Regions from separate parts of the Marinobacter sp. L-13 genome, predicted to be linked through region 3. Evidence: predicted binding sites of a transcription regulator. Region 3 holds the regulator's gene; each other region holds the start of a gene.
What was found. The regulator LexA, encoded in region 3, represses DNA repair genes until DNA is damaged. The targets are predictions, from matches to a motif close to CTGTNTNNNNANACAG.

Region 1: the regulator LexA is predicted to act here: its motif matches at 1,412-1,427, upstream of recA (recombinase RecA).
Region 2: the regulator LexA is predicted to act here: its motif matches at 1,964-1,979, upstream of recN (DNA repair protein RecN).

Annotation. Positions count from the first base shown of each region.
Region 1 is NZ_JBSXNQ010000057.1:132,056-136,215, reverse strand. Features, by position in the region: gene mutS (DNA mismatch repair protein MutS) at 1-778, opposite strand, end outside; gene pncC (nicotinamide-nucleotide amidase) at 860-1,360, shown strand; gene recA (recombinase RecA) at 1,525-2,571, shown strand; gene AC13DD_RS12895 (flavodoxin family protein) at 2,592-3,062, shown strand; gene AC13DD_RS12890 (PilZ domain-containing protein) at 3,078-3,455, opposite strand; gene AC13DD_RS12885 (ATP-binding protein) at 3,673-4,160, shown strand, end outside.
Region 2 is NZ_JBSXNQ010000048.1:5,813-9,972, reverse strand. Features, by position in the region: gene dnaK (molecular chaperone DnaK) at 1-1,090, opposite strand, end outside; gene grpE (nucleotide exchange factor GrpE) at 1,183-1,782, opposite strand; gene recN (DNA repair protein RecN) at 2,038-3,717, shown strand; gene fur (ferric iron uptake transcriptional regulator) at 3,822-4,160, opposite strand, start outside.
Region 3 is NZ_JBSXNQ010000055.1:78,672-82,831, forward strand. Features, by position in the region: gene AC13DD_RS11000 (DUF6586 family protein) at 1-380, shown strand, start outside; gene AC13DD_RS11005 (hypothetical protein) at 432-692, shown strand; gene AC13DD_RS11010 (cell division inhibitor SulA) at 697-1,188, opposite strand; gene lexA (transcriptional repressor LexA) at 1,231-1,842, opposite strand; gene AC13DD_RS11020 (amidoligase family protein) at 2,058-3,059, shown strand; gene AC13DD_RS11025 (gamma-glutamyl-gamma-aminobutyrate hydrolase family protein) at 3,052-3,786, shown strand; gene AC13DD_RS11030 (SIMPL domain-containing protein) at 3,818-4,160, shown strand, end outside.

The DNA.
Region 1 (4,160 bases), on a different contig from region 3:
TCAGCTTGCGAATATGGGGCAGGGCGGTACGCTGGGTTTCCTTGGCATACTGCAGCAGGCAGCCCGCGGCACAGACGGCGAGATTGAGTTCCTCGCAGCCGAAACCTGTCAGGTCCCTGACCTGAAGCTGATGGGTAATAACCCTGCGGGCCGTATCGGATTCGAAGAGCCAGGGCCCCTGACGGCGTATTCCGGTGAAACCCTCCAGAACGTCCTCGTAGGGAAAATCCTCGCTGATCAGGATTTCCGCCGGACGCAGGCGCTGCAGTTCGCCCTGCAGGGCCTCCAGGTTTTCCAGCTCCGACACGGCAAAACGGCCGCTGGAAATATCGAGCGAGGCAAAACCGAACTGCTCCCGATGGTTATAGATAGCCACCAGTAGATTGTCCCGTCGATCCTCCAGGTAGGCGTCGTCGCTCAGGGTCCCCGGTGTGACGATCCTCACCACCTGTCGCTCAACCGGACCCTTGCTGGTGGCAGGATCTCCGATCTGTTCGCAGATGGCGATGGATTGACCTGCCCGAACCAGCCGGGCAATGTAGCCCTCAGAAGAGTGATAGGGGATGCCGGCCATGGGGATCGGATTGCCGCCAGATTGGCCCCGGGCGGTGAGGGTAATATCCATCAGCTCGGCCGCTTTCTTGGCATCTTCATAGAACAGTTCGTAAAAGTCCCCCATGCGGTAAAAAACCAGTTCATTGGGGTGCTGGCCCTTGATCTTCAGGTACTGCTGCATCATTGGGGTGTGCTTGGAAAGATCGGTCTGAGCTGCTGACATGAACGGGTCCGGTAGCCTTGCTTTGGATGAAGGCGTGAATTGTAAGAAAATAACCGCCGTGATGAAACGAAGGAGGTCATTATGCTGGCCAGCGATCAGGAATTGGAAGAGGCAGGCAACCGCCTTGGTGAACGACTGCTGACAACCGGCCGTACCGTTGCGACGGCGGAGAGTTGCACCGGCGGCTGGGTTGCGAAGGTACTGACCGATCGTGCCGGTTCTTCGGCCTACGTGCTGGGTGGCCTTGTCACGTACAGCAATGAGGCCAAGCAGGGGCTTCTGGGCGTAACCCGGAAATCGCTGGATGAACACGGTGCGGTCAGCGAACCGGTGGTGCGGGAAATGGTTGCCGGTGCCCTGGTGGCGACAGATGCTGACGTTGCCGTGGCTATCAGTGGTGTTGCCGGGCCCGGCGGTGGCAGCGATGACAAGCCTGTGGGCACCGTCTGGTTTGCCTGGGGTAGCAGCCCGGCCTCCGCCGTGGCGGTGGTAAAACACTTTGAGGGTGATCGTGATCAGGTCCGCAGGCAGGCCGTTCTCTTTGCCCTTCAAGGGGTTAACAATTTTGTGGACGAAGTCTGACGGCTTTCACATCCGGAGGGGTTGGTCTCCTCTGCGGGTTATGTTTTAATACTGTTCAAATATACAGGGAATGGGCTGTTCGAGCTGTACAGATTCCCGATTCACTATTTCGCTGCCAGCCTTTTCCTGAGGGTGGCGGCCCAGGCGACAGAGGGTTTGCACTGATGGAAGACAACCGCAAGAAAGCATTGAGCGCAGCACTTGGGCAGATTGAGCGCCAGTTCGGCAAGGGCGCCGTGATGAAAATGGGCGATCAGCCCCGCGAAGCCATTCCTGCGGTCTCCACCGGTTCCCTTGGCCTGGACGTTGCCCTGGGTATTGGCGGTCTTCCATATGGTCGAATTTGCGAAATCTACGGTCCGGAAAGTTCCGGTAAGACGACGCTCACCCTCCAGGTAATTGCCGAAGCACAAAAAGCCGGCAAAACCTGTGCATTCGTGGATGCCGAGCACGCGCTCGATCCGGTTTACGCCGAAAAGCTGGGCGTCAATGTGGACGACCTTCTGGTGTCCCAGCCGGATACCGGTGAGCAGGCCCTGGAAATTGCCGACATGCTGGTTCGTTCCAATGCGGTAGACGTGATCATCGTGGACTCCGTGGCGGCCCTGACCCCGAAAGCGGAAATCGAGGGTGAAATGGGCGACAGCCACGTGGGTCTGCAGGCGCGACTGATGTCCCAGGCGCTTCGCAAGCTGACCGGTAATGTCAAACACGCTAACTGCCTGATGATTTTCATCAACCAGATCCGTATGAAAATCGGGGTTATGTTTGGCTCGCCCGAAACCACCACCGGTGGTAACGCGCTGAAATTCTACTCCTCCGTTCGCCTTGATATCCGCCGCATTGGTGCCGTGAAAGATGGTGACGAAGTGGTCGGTAACGAGACCCGCGTGAAAGTAGTCAAGAACAAAGTATCGCCGCCGTTCAAGCAGGCCGAGTTCCAGATTATGTACGGTAAGGGCATTTACCACATGGCGGAAGTGCTGGATATGGGCGTCAAGGAAGGCTTTGTCGACAAGTCCGGAGCCTGGTACGCCTACAATGGCGACAAGATCGGTCAGGGCAAGGCCAACGCCTGCAAGTTCCTGGAAGAAAACATGGACATTGCCAACGAGATCGAAGCCAAGGTTCGGGACAAGTTGATGCCCAAGCCTGAACCGAAGAAAGACGCAAAAGAAGAGCCTGCAGAAGCCAACGGCGAGCTGCTCTAAGCTTGATGTAGGGAGGACGTATGGATGGCATGAAGAAACTTTTGATTGTTGCCCATGCGCCTTCCCCGAACACCCTCCGCCTACGAGAAGCTGTGGATGAGGGTGCCCGCCATGAAGATATCGAAAACGTTGAAGTAACCGTTCTGGCACCGTTGGATGCCGGTCCCGAAGACGTTCTTGCCTGCGACGCCATTATTCTGGGCACCACTGAGAATCTCGGGTATATGAGTGGTGCTTTAAAAGACTTCTTCGATCGCAGCTACTATCCCTGCCTCGAGAAAACCCAGGGGCTACCTTTTGCCTATTACATTCGCGCCGGCCATGACGGCACGGGCACCAAGCGGGCAATAGAAAGCATTACCACCGGGCTACGCTGGAAGCTGGTCCAGGAGCCTTTGATCTGCCGGGGTGAATACCGGGAAGAGTTTGAAGATCAGTGTCGGGAGCTGGGGATGTATGTTGCGGCCAGCCTTGACGCCGGGCTGGTTTGATTCCGAAGGCCTGGCTCAGCTGGCAAACCGGTTGTAGAAGCCTTCAATCCGCGACAGGGCATTGTCGACAGTTCGTGAATAGCCCTTCTTGTCCAGGCAATAGCTGAACTGGACACTGACGCGATAGCCGGTCTGGAAGGGCTGGCATTCCACCACCCGGGCACAAACCCGCGATTCGCTGATGTACTTGCCGTCAAAATCCATGAACAGACGGGCGCCCGGCTCTACTGGTCGGGGGCATAGCACTGCCATTCCGTACCGGTTGAGGTCCAGGCAGGTAACCGGCGTGGGGTGTTTGCCACGACCAAGGAAGCTACGCTCCCGGAGCTGGACCTTCAGGCAGGAGGCGGGGTAACGATCCTTGATTCTGCGCTCTGCGGAATCATTGGTCATACGCTGGCGTCCGTTGCGTGCATTGTTTTTATGGTTGGGACATGAAGTGTAGTTCCGGAAAGGCTGGCTGAAAAATGAGCGGCGGCGGAATTGTGAACTGCCTAACAAAATCCCGCGCACTGTGCGCGACTCCAGAAATCTTCGTGCTGAACGCGACAGAGCCGACCGCAGAATCTACAATGACCGGCCAATGTGTTAACCGTTACAGGACCAAACCTTGAAGTCACTGCCTCTGCACCAGCTTTACAAAGCCTGTGTTCTGAAAGATCTGCCGTTCAAAACCACCAAGCAACTGGAGCCCCTGGCTGAAATCGTTGGCCAGAACCGTGCCCAGGAGGCTGTGCGTTTTGCTCTGGCAATGCCCCATGGCGGTTACAACGTCTATGCCGTTGGCCGTAATGGCCTGGGTAAGCGCACCATGATGCTGCGTTACCTCGAGCATCATGTGGATACGGATCAGCAGAGCCATGACTGGTGCTACGTGGCCAACTTCGAGGAGCCGCGCATTCCGAAGCTGTTGCAGCTCCCGGCCGGGAAGGGTACCCAGCTCAAACAGGATATGGAAAAGCTGATGAGTCGCCTGGTCAAGGTTATTCCCCAGACCTTTGATAGCGACAGCTTTCTTGAGCGCTCGGAACAGTTGAAAAACGAATACGGCAAAAAGCAGGAAGACGAGCTGGAGAAGGTGGCGGCCCAGGCCAAGCG
Region 2 (4,160 bases), on a different contig from region 3:
CCTTGCGAGCTTCTTTGCCGAAGAACTCTTTCACTTTTTCCTGCACCAGCGGCATGCGGGTCTGACCGCCGACCAGGATAACCTCGTCGACTTCGCCTGCCTTCATGCCTGCGTCCTGCAGCGCCACTTTACACGGCTCGAGGCTGCGCTGAACCAGGTCTTCTACCAGAGATTCCAGCTTGGCACGGGTCAGCTTCACATTCATGTGCTTGGGACCAGACGCGTCTGCGGTGATGTACGGCAGGTTAACGTCGGTCTGCTGGCTGCTGGAAAGCTCGATCTTGGCCTTCTCGCCCGCTTCCTTCAGACGCTGCATCGCCAGGGAATCGCCGCGCAGGTCGATACCGCTGTCTTTCTTGAACTGGTCTGCCAGGTACTCGATGATCTTCAGGTCGAAGTCTTCACCACCGAGGAAGGTGTCACCGTTGGTGGCCAGAACCTCGAACTGGTGCTCACCGTCAACATCGGCAATTTCGATGATGGACAGGTCGAAGGTACCACCGCCCAGGTCATATACCGCCACGGTACGATCGCCGCTCTTCTTGTCCAGGCCATAAGCCAGGGCTGCTGCGGTCGGCTCGTTGATGATCCGCTTAACTTCCAGACCGGCGATCTTGCCTGCATCTTTGGTAGCCTGACGCTGGCTGTCGTTAAAGTAGGCCGGAACAGTGATGACGGCTTCGGTCACTTTTTCGCCCAGGTAGTCTTCTGCAGTCTTCTTCATCTTCTTGAGAACTTCTGCAGACACCTGCGGCGGCGCCATTTTCTCGCCCTTCACTTCAACCCAGGCATCACCGTTGTCTGCCTTGGCAATCTTGTAGGGCACCATCTTGATGTCTTTCTGGACTACATCGTCTTCAAAACGACGACCGATCAGACGCTTGATGGCGTACAGGGTGTTGTTCGGGTTGGTAACCGCCTGGCGCTTGGCTGACTGGCCAACCAGGGTCTCACCATCGTCGGTGTAGGCGATGATGGACGGGGTGGTGCGATCACCCTCGGCGTTCTCGATTACCTTCACCTTGTCGCCATCCATGATGGCTACACAAGAGTTGGTCGTTCCCAGGTCGATACCGATAATCTTGCTCATTGAGTCACTCCAATTCTTCTGAATGCTTTCCAGGAGGCCATTTGCCTCCGCTTTCGCTATTTACTGGCTATATTGGCGCTTTAATCGGCTTTTCAAGCCTGCTCATCAATTTTTGGTGCATCTTCCGCTTTCGCGACCACCACCATGGCCGGCCGCACAACACGACCATTCAGCAGATACCCTTTCTGAACCACGGCTACCACGCTGTTCGGCTCGGCATCCGGCGCAGGCACCATGGACATGGCCTCGTGATGCTGGGGATCGAACGGTTCGCCCACCGGGTTGATCTGCTCAACGTTGAATTTCTTCAGGCTGGACATGAAAAGACTCAGGGTCATTTCCACGCCTTCACGAATTGAGGCAACCAGTTCGCCGGACTCATCGTGACCCTCGGTGCTCTCGACCGCCTTCTCAAGGCTGTCAGCTACCGGCAGCAGCTCCTTGACGAACTTTTCCAGGGCAAACTTGTGCGCCTTCTCAACGTCGATCTCGGCCCGACGGCGCACGTTCTGCATTTCCGCCTGGGAGCGCAGCATCTGCTCCTGGAATTCCTGAACCTGAGCCTGGAGCGCTTCCACTTCGGAGGTTTCGTTGTCGCCGGCTTCGCCCTCAGCGGCCTGGGCCTCCTCTTTCGCAGCCTCGAGGGCTTCGTTCAGTTCCTCGTGCTCGTTGCGGTTCTCGTCAGTGCTCATGGCTACTCCTGCTTCATCTAAAGCGGCCCGCTGTCAGTGGCCGGTTAAACATGGGCTCCGGCCGCCTCGAGCCGGAAAATGTCGTTGCGAACGGATATGGGGCCCGCTCTCCAGGTTTCAACCACCAAAGCCTGCAATCCTGAAGAAAATACCTCCCTCAGGTTTGCAAACCACAAAAACCCTGTATATATTCACAGTCACTGTATACATCCACAGTGTTTTGCCGGTTTCAGGAACAACGCGGAGGTTATCTGCATGCTGACTCAACTTACGGTTTCCAATTACGCCATCGCTGAACGGGTGGAACTCCAGTTCAGCAAGGGCATGACCGCATTGACCGGCGAGACCGGCGCCGGAAAATCCATCGTTCTGGACGCCCTCGGCCTGGCCATGGGTGGCAGAGCCGATGCCGGCGCCGTCCGGCATGGCGCCAAACGCGCCGACATCACAGCGACCTTCGACGTATCCGGCATTCCTGAGGCAACCGAATGGTTGGCAGAACACGAGCTGGATGACGACAACGATTGCATCCTGCGCCGGGTCATCAGCAAGGATGGCCGCTCTCGCGCCTACATCAATGGCCAACCCTGCCCCCTGAACCACCTCAAGGAGCTTGGCGGTGTGTTGATGGATATTCACAGCCAGCATCAGCACCAGTCTCTTTTGCGCAAGGAAACCCACCGCAAGCTGGTGGACGAGTTCGCCGGCGTTGAGACCCTGGCCGCTGAAACACGGGAAGCCTGGAAATCCTGGAACCAGATCCGCCAGCGGCTGACCGAACGCCAGCAGAATGCCGATGAAGCAGAGGCCAAACTCCAGCTCTTGCGGTATCAGGTGGAAGAACTGGATCGTCTGGCCCTGGAAGCGGGCGAGCAGGAAAACCTGGAACAGGAGCAGGCGCAGCTCAGCCAGGCGGATACGGTTCTGCACAACAGCCATCAGGCCGCCCTGCTTTGCACCGAAGATGAAACCAGCGCAGTGGATCTGGTGCGCCAGGCGTTACAGCAGCTGGAGCAGCTTCCGGTGGACGTTCCTGCACTGGCGGACACGATCCAGATGCTGAACGAAGCCCAGATCCAGATCAGTGAGGCCGGCGACAACCTTCGCCATTTCGTCGAGGACTACGAGGCCGATCCGGCTCGACTGGCGGAAGTGGAAGAACGGCTGAGCGCGATCTACCAGATGGCCCGCAAACACCGGATCACACCGGAAGAATTACCGGAACTGCATCAGCGCCTGAGTGCCGAGCTGGCCGAGCTGGACGGTGGTGAAGGCAGCCTGGAGCAGCTGGCCACAGAGCTGGACAGCCAGCGCGGACGCTTCGATGAGCTGGCCGCGGAGCTGTCAGAGGCCCGCGCCAGGGCCGCCGCCGAACTGGATCAGCGGGTCGCGGCGGAGCTCGCCCAGTTAAGCATGCCCAACATGCAGTTCATTACACACCTGAACCGCAGCAACGGTGGGGAGCCGGCGCCCCACGGACTGGAAGAGATTGAATTCCTGGTCAGCGCCAACCCGGGGCAGCCTGCGCGGCCACTGGCCAAAGTAGCCTCCGGCGGCGAACTGTCGCGGATCAGCCTTGCCATCCAGGTGGTGGTTGCCCAGACATCAACCACACCCACACTGGTCTTCGATGAAGTGGATGTCGGCATTGGTGGCGGCACGGCCGAGGTGGTTGGCCGACTGTTACGGACTCTTGGCGGCAACGGGCAGGTGCTCTGCGTCACCCACCTGCCGCAAGTGGCCGCCCAGTGTCATCAGCACCTGTTTGTCAGCAAGTTCACCGAGCAGGATGCCACCTTCTCGAAAATCGAGACGCTGGACGATCAGGGCAGAATCAGTGAAGTGGCGAGAATGCTGGGAGGCGTGGACATGACCGAACATACGATCGCTCATGCCAGGGAAATGTTTTCAAAGGGGCAGGCAACCCATCACTGAACTGCGAGCAACGATCCACTACCCCTCTCGATCCTGAGAGCTGTTGGGGCGGGCCAAAAACCCGCCCCTTTTTTCGTTCCTTCAGCCAACGACCCGAGCCGGGCTCAGGACTTGATCGGCTTTACGTACAGAATCAGGCTGTGGTCGACGATTTCGTAACCGTGCTCTTCGGCAATCTTCTTTTGTCGCTCTTCAATGACCTCGTCGACAAACTCGACTACCTCACCCGTCTGGGTGCACACCATATGGTCGTGGTGGTCGTCTCCAGCCATCTCGAACACGGCATGGCCGCCCTCAAAATTATGGCGCAGTACCAGCCCTGCTGCTTCAAACTGCGTCAGCACCCGGTAGACTGTTGCCAGCCCCACGTCATCGCCTTGCTCCAGAAGCTTCTTGTATACATCTTCGGCACTGAGGTGATGCTCCTCCGCGGTCTCCAGAAT
Region 3 (4,160 bases):
AAGCCGCTATTCAGGGGGCGATCGAGCTGCTTCTGCGGTCTCGAAAACTGTTGCTGGTCATGGTTGCGAGGCTATACCAGAGAAAATCAGAGGAACCTTCAACCCTTGATGAGCTGGTCGCTCTTATCGGGCCAGAACCGAGTGAAGTTGGCCGCCTGAAGGAGCTAGAACAGCGATCCGGGAGTTGGTGGAACCATCTTGAGCAACTCGAGCGCGCTCAAAGCAGACCTCCGGCGACCAAAAAAACCGTGAGCGAGGAAAACATTATTGCGGTATCGGCCGATTCCGGCCCGGATCGATCGTCGGCTGCTTTGATGAAAACGCTGACCGCCGTCAAACATTTTGCCGACGATCTGGAAGAGCAGCACAGCGAGTGGTAAGCCACTCCCAGCTCCGGCTATTCAAATCGTATTAACTTGAAGGTTTATTGAATGTCACCATCGTTTTTTGAAATCGTGCAATTGACCAATGGCGATTACGCTCTGCGCCGCATTGATGATGACAGTGCGCCACTGGTAAAAATCTCTTTTTCGGAAGAAGCCCGGGAAATGATGGAAGATCGGGATATGTCGGTTGCCAAAGCCATGATTGCAGCTGGCATTGAGGCTGTAGGCAATGTTGCCCACGATATCGACTGGGAAGATGACGAACTGGACGCCTCAGACGCCCAGCCCTCCTACACTCTGCATTGATCGGTTAACGCTGCCTGAGAACGACGCCGTGGCTATTGCCCTCGGCCGAGGCTCTTTGCAGGGATTCGAAGGCAACTCGCCCCAGTTTACGGGTCCACATGACCACAGCGTGACAGGTGCCGGCACTGAGGGCTCGCTCTGCCAGGTCCTGGGCAGGATAGTCCGGTGTTGAACGCAGCACCAGCAATTCGCCGGCGACAATCCCGTGCATTTTTTGCCACTTGCTAACCAGCGCCTGGGGCGGGTCGATCCAGGCCAGCCAGCGCTTCTCTTGATTCAGCTGGGTCAGCATTGGCAACAGCAGCTGGAAATTTTCTACCTGGCCTTCCGGCAGAATGATCTCCGTCACATTGCCACAGACTTTGGGTTCGGTGGTTTCCGGAGCGCGTCGGGCGCGAATGACGGAACGTCGCTCGCGGGCGGCGGTTGCCGACACTGAACAGGACAGAGCATTGGGGTTGTAGGCCAGATTCTGATTAAAGCTCATTTGTTCCATAATTCACCCGTTATTCAAACTATCTGAGGCTATCCGAACCGCTCAGTGCAGGTCAGAGCGGCGGATAACACCAACACCCAGACCCTCGATGAACAGCTCCTGTTCGGTCAGGTCCACTTCGATCGGTGCGAATTCTTCGTTTTCGGCAATCAGGTAGACTTTCGAGCCTTCCTTGCGGAAACGCTTTACCGTGACCTCATCGCCAACCCGGGCAACAACCACCTGGCCGTTGTGAACATCCTGGGTACTGTGAACTGCCAGCAGGTCGCCATCAAGAATACCGATGTCTTTCATGCTCATGCCCCGGACCCGCAGAAGATAATCTGCAGACGGCGAAAAGAATTCTGGCTGCAGTGTGCAGTGGTCCTCGATGTGCTCCTGAGCAAGGATCGGACTACCGGCAGCGACCTGACCAATGACCGGGAGGCCCAGATCCTCTTCCGCCTCAGGCAGACGGATGCCGCGGCTCGCTCCCGGCACCATCTCGATGGCACCTTTCCTTGCCAATGCCCGGAGATGTTCTTCCGCGGCGTTGGCCGAACGGAAGCCCAGTTCTGCTGCGATTTCAGCACGGGTTGGCGGATAGCCGGTCTCGTCGACGTATCGGCGAATAATATCCAGTACCTGGGACTGCCTTGCTGTAAGCTTCATCAAGCTACTCCGCTATATCGGGATCGGGCCGCTGCAAACATCAGCCTCTCGTAAGAGTGGCTCCGGAGGCCCTGTTTTTTTATACAGTAAACTGACTATATACAGTGTTTTATCCAGTGTAAAGTCGGCTCCCTGATTTTCTTGCATCCGCTTAATAATGAGGATCAACGGCGGTGTGATATGGTTAGGGCACTATTCCTCACGAACCAGGGAGCACCATGACTCAAGTCAGTGCCTGCAGGATGCCTGACATCCTAGAGACGAACGAAGGGAAGGAACGCCGGGTTGGCGTCGAGATCGAACTGTCTGGTCTGGGCTATGATGAGCTGGTTACATTGGCGGCGAAGATGCTGGAGGGCACACCTGAGCTCAAGTCACGCTATGTGACAACCTTGCAGACAGCTCTTGGCGACTTCACAGTTGAGCTTGATTCCGATCCGATCAAGGATCTAGATCTGGCGGACGAGCGCCTCCCCGAGTCCATTCGTGAACTCGGTGGACAGGCGATGGATGTGATCGACGCCGCGGCTGAACGCGTGGTACCCCTCGAGATCATAAGCCCACCCCTGAAGTTTTCCAGCGTCGAGGTGATTGAAACGCTCATCGACAAACTCAGGAACGCCGGGGCACTGGGCAGCCGGGACGCCATCTATTTTGCGTTTGGCCTGCAGCTTAATCCTGAGTTGCCCGACCTCAGCCCGGAGACCCTGGTTCGTTATTTCCAAGCGTTCGCGGCCCTGTATGAATGGCTCAAGCACCGGCATCAACTGGACGTCAGCCGCAAATTCACCACCTACATCGAACCCTGGCACGGCAGCTACACAGAGCTCCTGATGGAAGACAACTATCATCCAAACCTCGGGGAGCTCATGGAGGATTACCTGGAGTTCAATCCTACCCGCAATCGCGCGCTTGACCTGCTTCCACTGTTTGCCCACCTGGACAAGGAACGGCTGGAACGCCATGTTCAGGATCCCAGGATAAAAAGCAGGCCAACCCTGCATTACCGGTTGCCGGATTGCGACATCGACAATCCCGGCTGGCATTTCTCAACCGTTTGGAACGACTGGGTCGTTCTGGAGCAACTGGCCAACAATCCCGACGACCTGGCCGACATGCGGCAACTGTTCCGGGAGCGGCGCAAACTGAATCTTCACAACCTGACCCACAGCTGGCGGGAAACCACTGACGACTGGCTGGCCAAAAACGGGTATGTCTGAAGAGTCCAAAGAACAGGAACTTGAGGTTCCGGGCCTGACGATCGGCATCAGTGGTCCCGCTCGAAAAAGCCTTGCCCATCGCCTGATCAGCCTGGGTCTGCGCCTCCACGGTGCCCGGACCCACTATATTCGCCCCGGTTCACGGGTTGCCGTACCGATGCTTGATGGCCTGGTGCTGTCAGGCGGCACCCACGTCCATCCTGAACGTTATGGGCAGGAGCCACAGGTTACCGCCAACTATGACCGCAAGCGGGATAAAACCGATCAGTCACTGCTTGAGCAGGCTGAAGCCATTGGCATTCCCGTGCTCGGGATTTGCCGCGGCGCCCAGTTCATCAACGTTTTCCACGGCGGGTCCCTGTGCCAGAACGTGACACCGCTGAGGGTCAATACCCGGCATCGCCCACTGCTCTTGCCCCTGCAAACCGTGCGACTGGTAACGCACAGCCGGCTTGAGCAAGCCATGCGCTCCCCGGTGATCGGCGCCAACCGGATTCACAGCCAGGCCATCAAGCGCCTGGGCCGCAACCTGCGCGTGACCGCCGTGGACAATGATCTGTTTGTACAGGCTATTGAAAGCACCGGACGCCAATGGCTAACCGGCATCCAATGGCACCCGGAATACCTGCTCTACCATGGCGGACACCGACGCATCTTTGGCCAGTTCGTGGATGCTGCCCGCCGATACAAACTGGCGCGCCTGGAACCGGATTCCGACGACGCCTGATCCATCAACGGTTTCCAAAGGAGGCACTACCATGAACGGACGGAACCGAAAGCTCCGTTTAAACCTGAAGTCCGGTTTTATTCTCCCTCTCGCGCTCACAGTACCTGCTCTGACAATGGCAGGTGAGGTTACGCTCACTGGCGAGGGCAGTGTCCGATACGAGCCCGACAGCGCCAGACTCCAGTTCACAGCCAGTGCCGAGCACGAGCTTCCCCAGAAGGCCACCGAACGGGTAGCGGCCCTGATGGCGCAGTGGCGCGAGGGTATTACCGAGTACCAGGATCAGCTCAATGATTACTCAGACGCGTCGGTAAACCTTTACACCCGAACTCTGCCCGCATCTGAAAGGGAGGAGCAGCCCCGCAAGCAGGCCG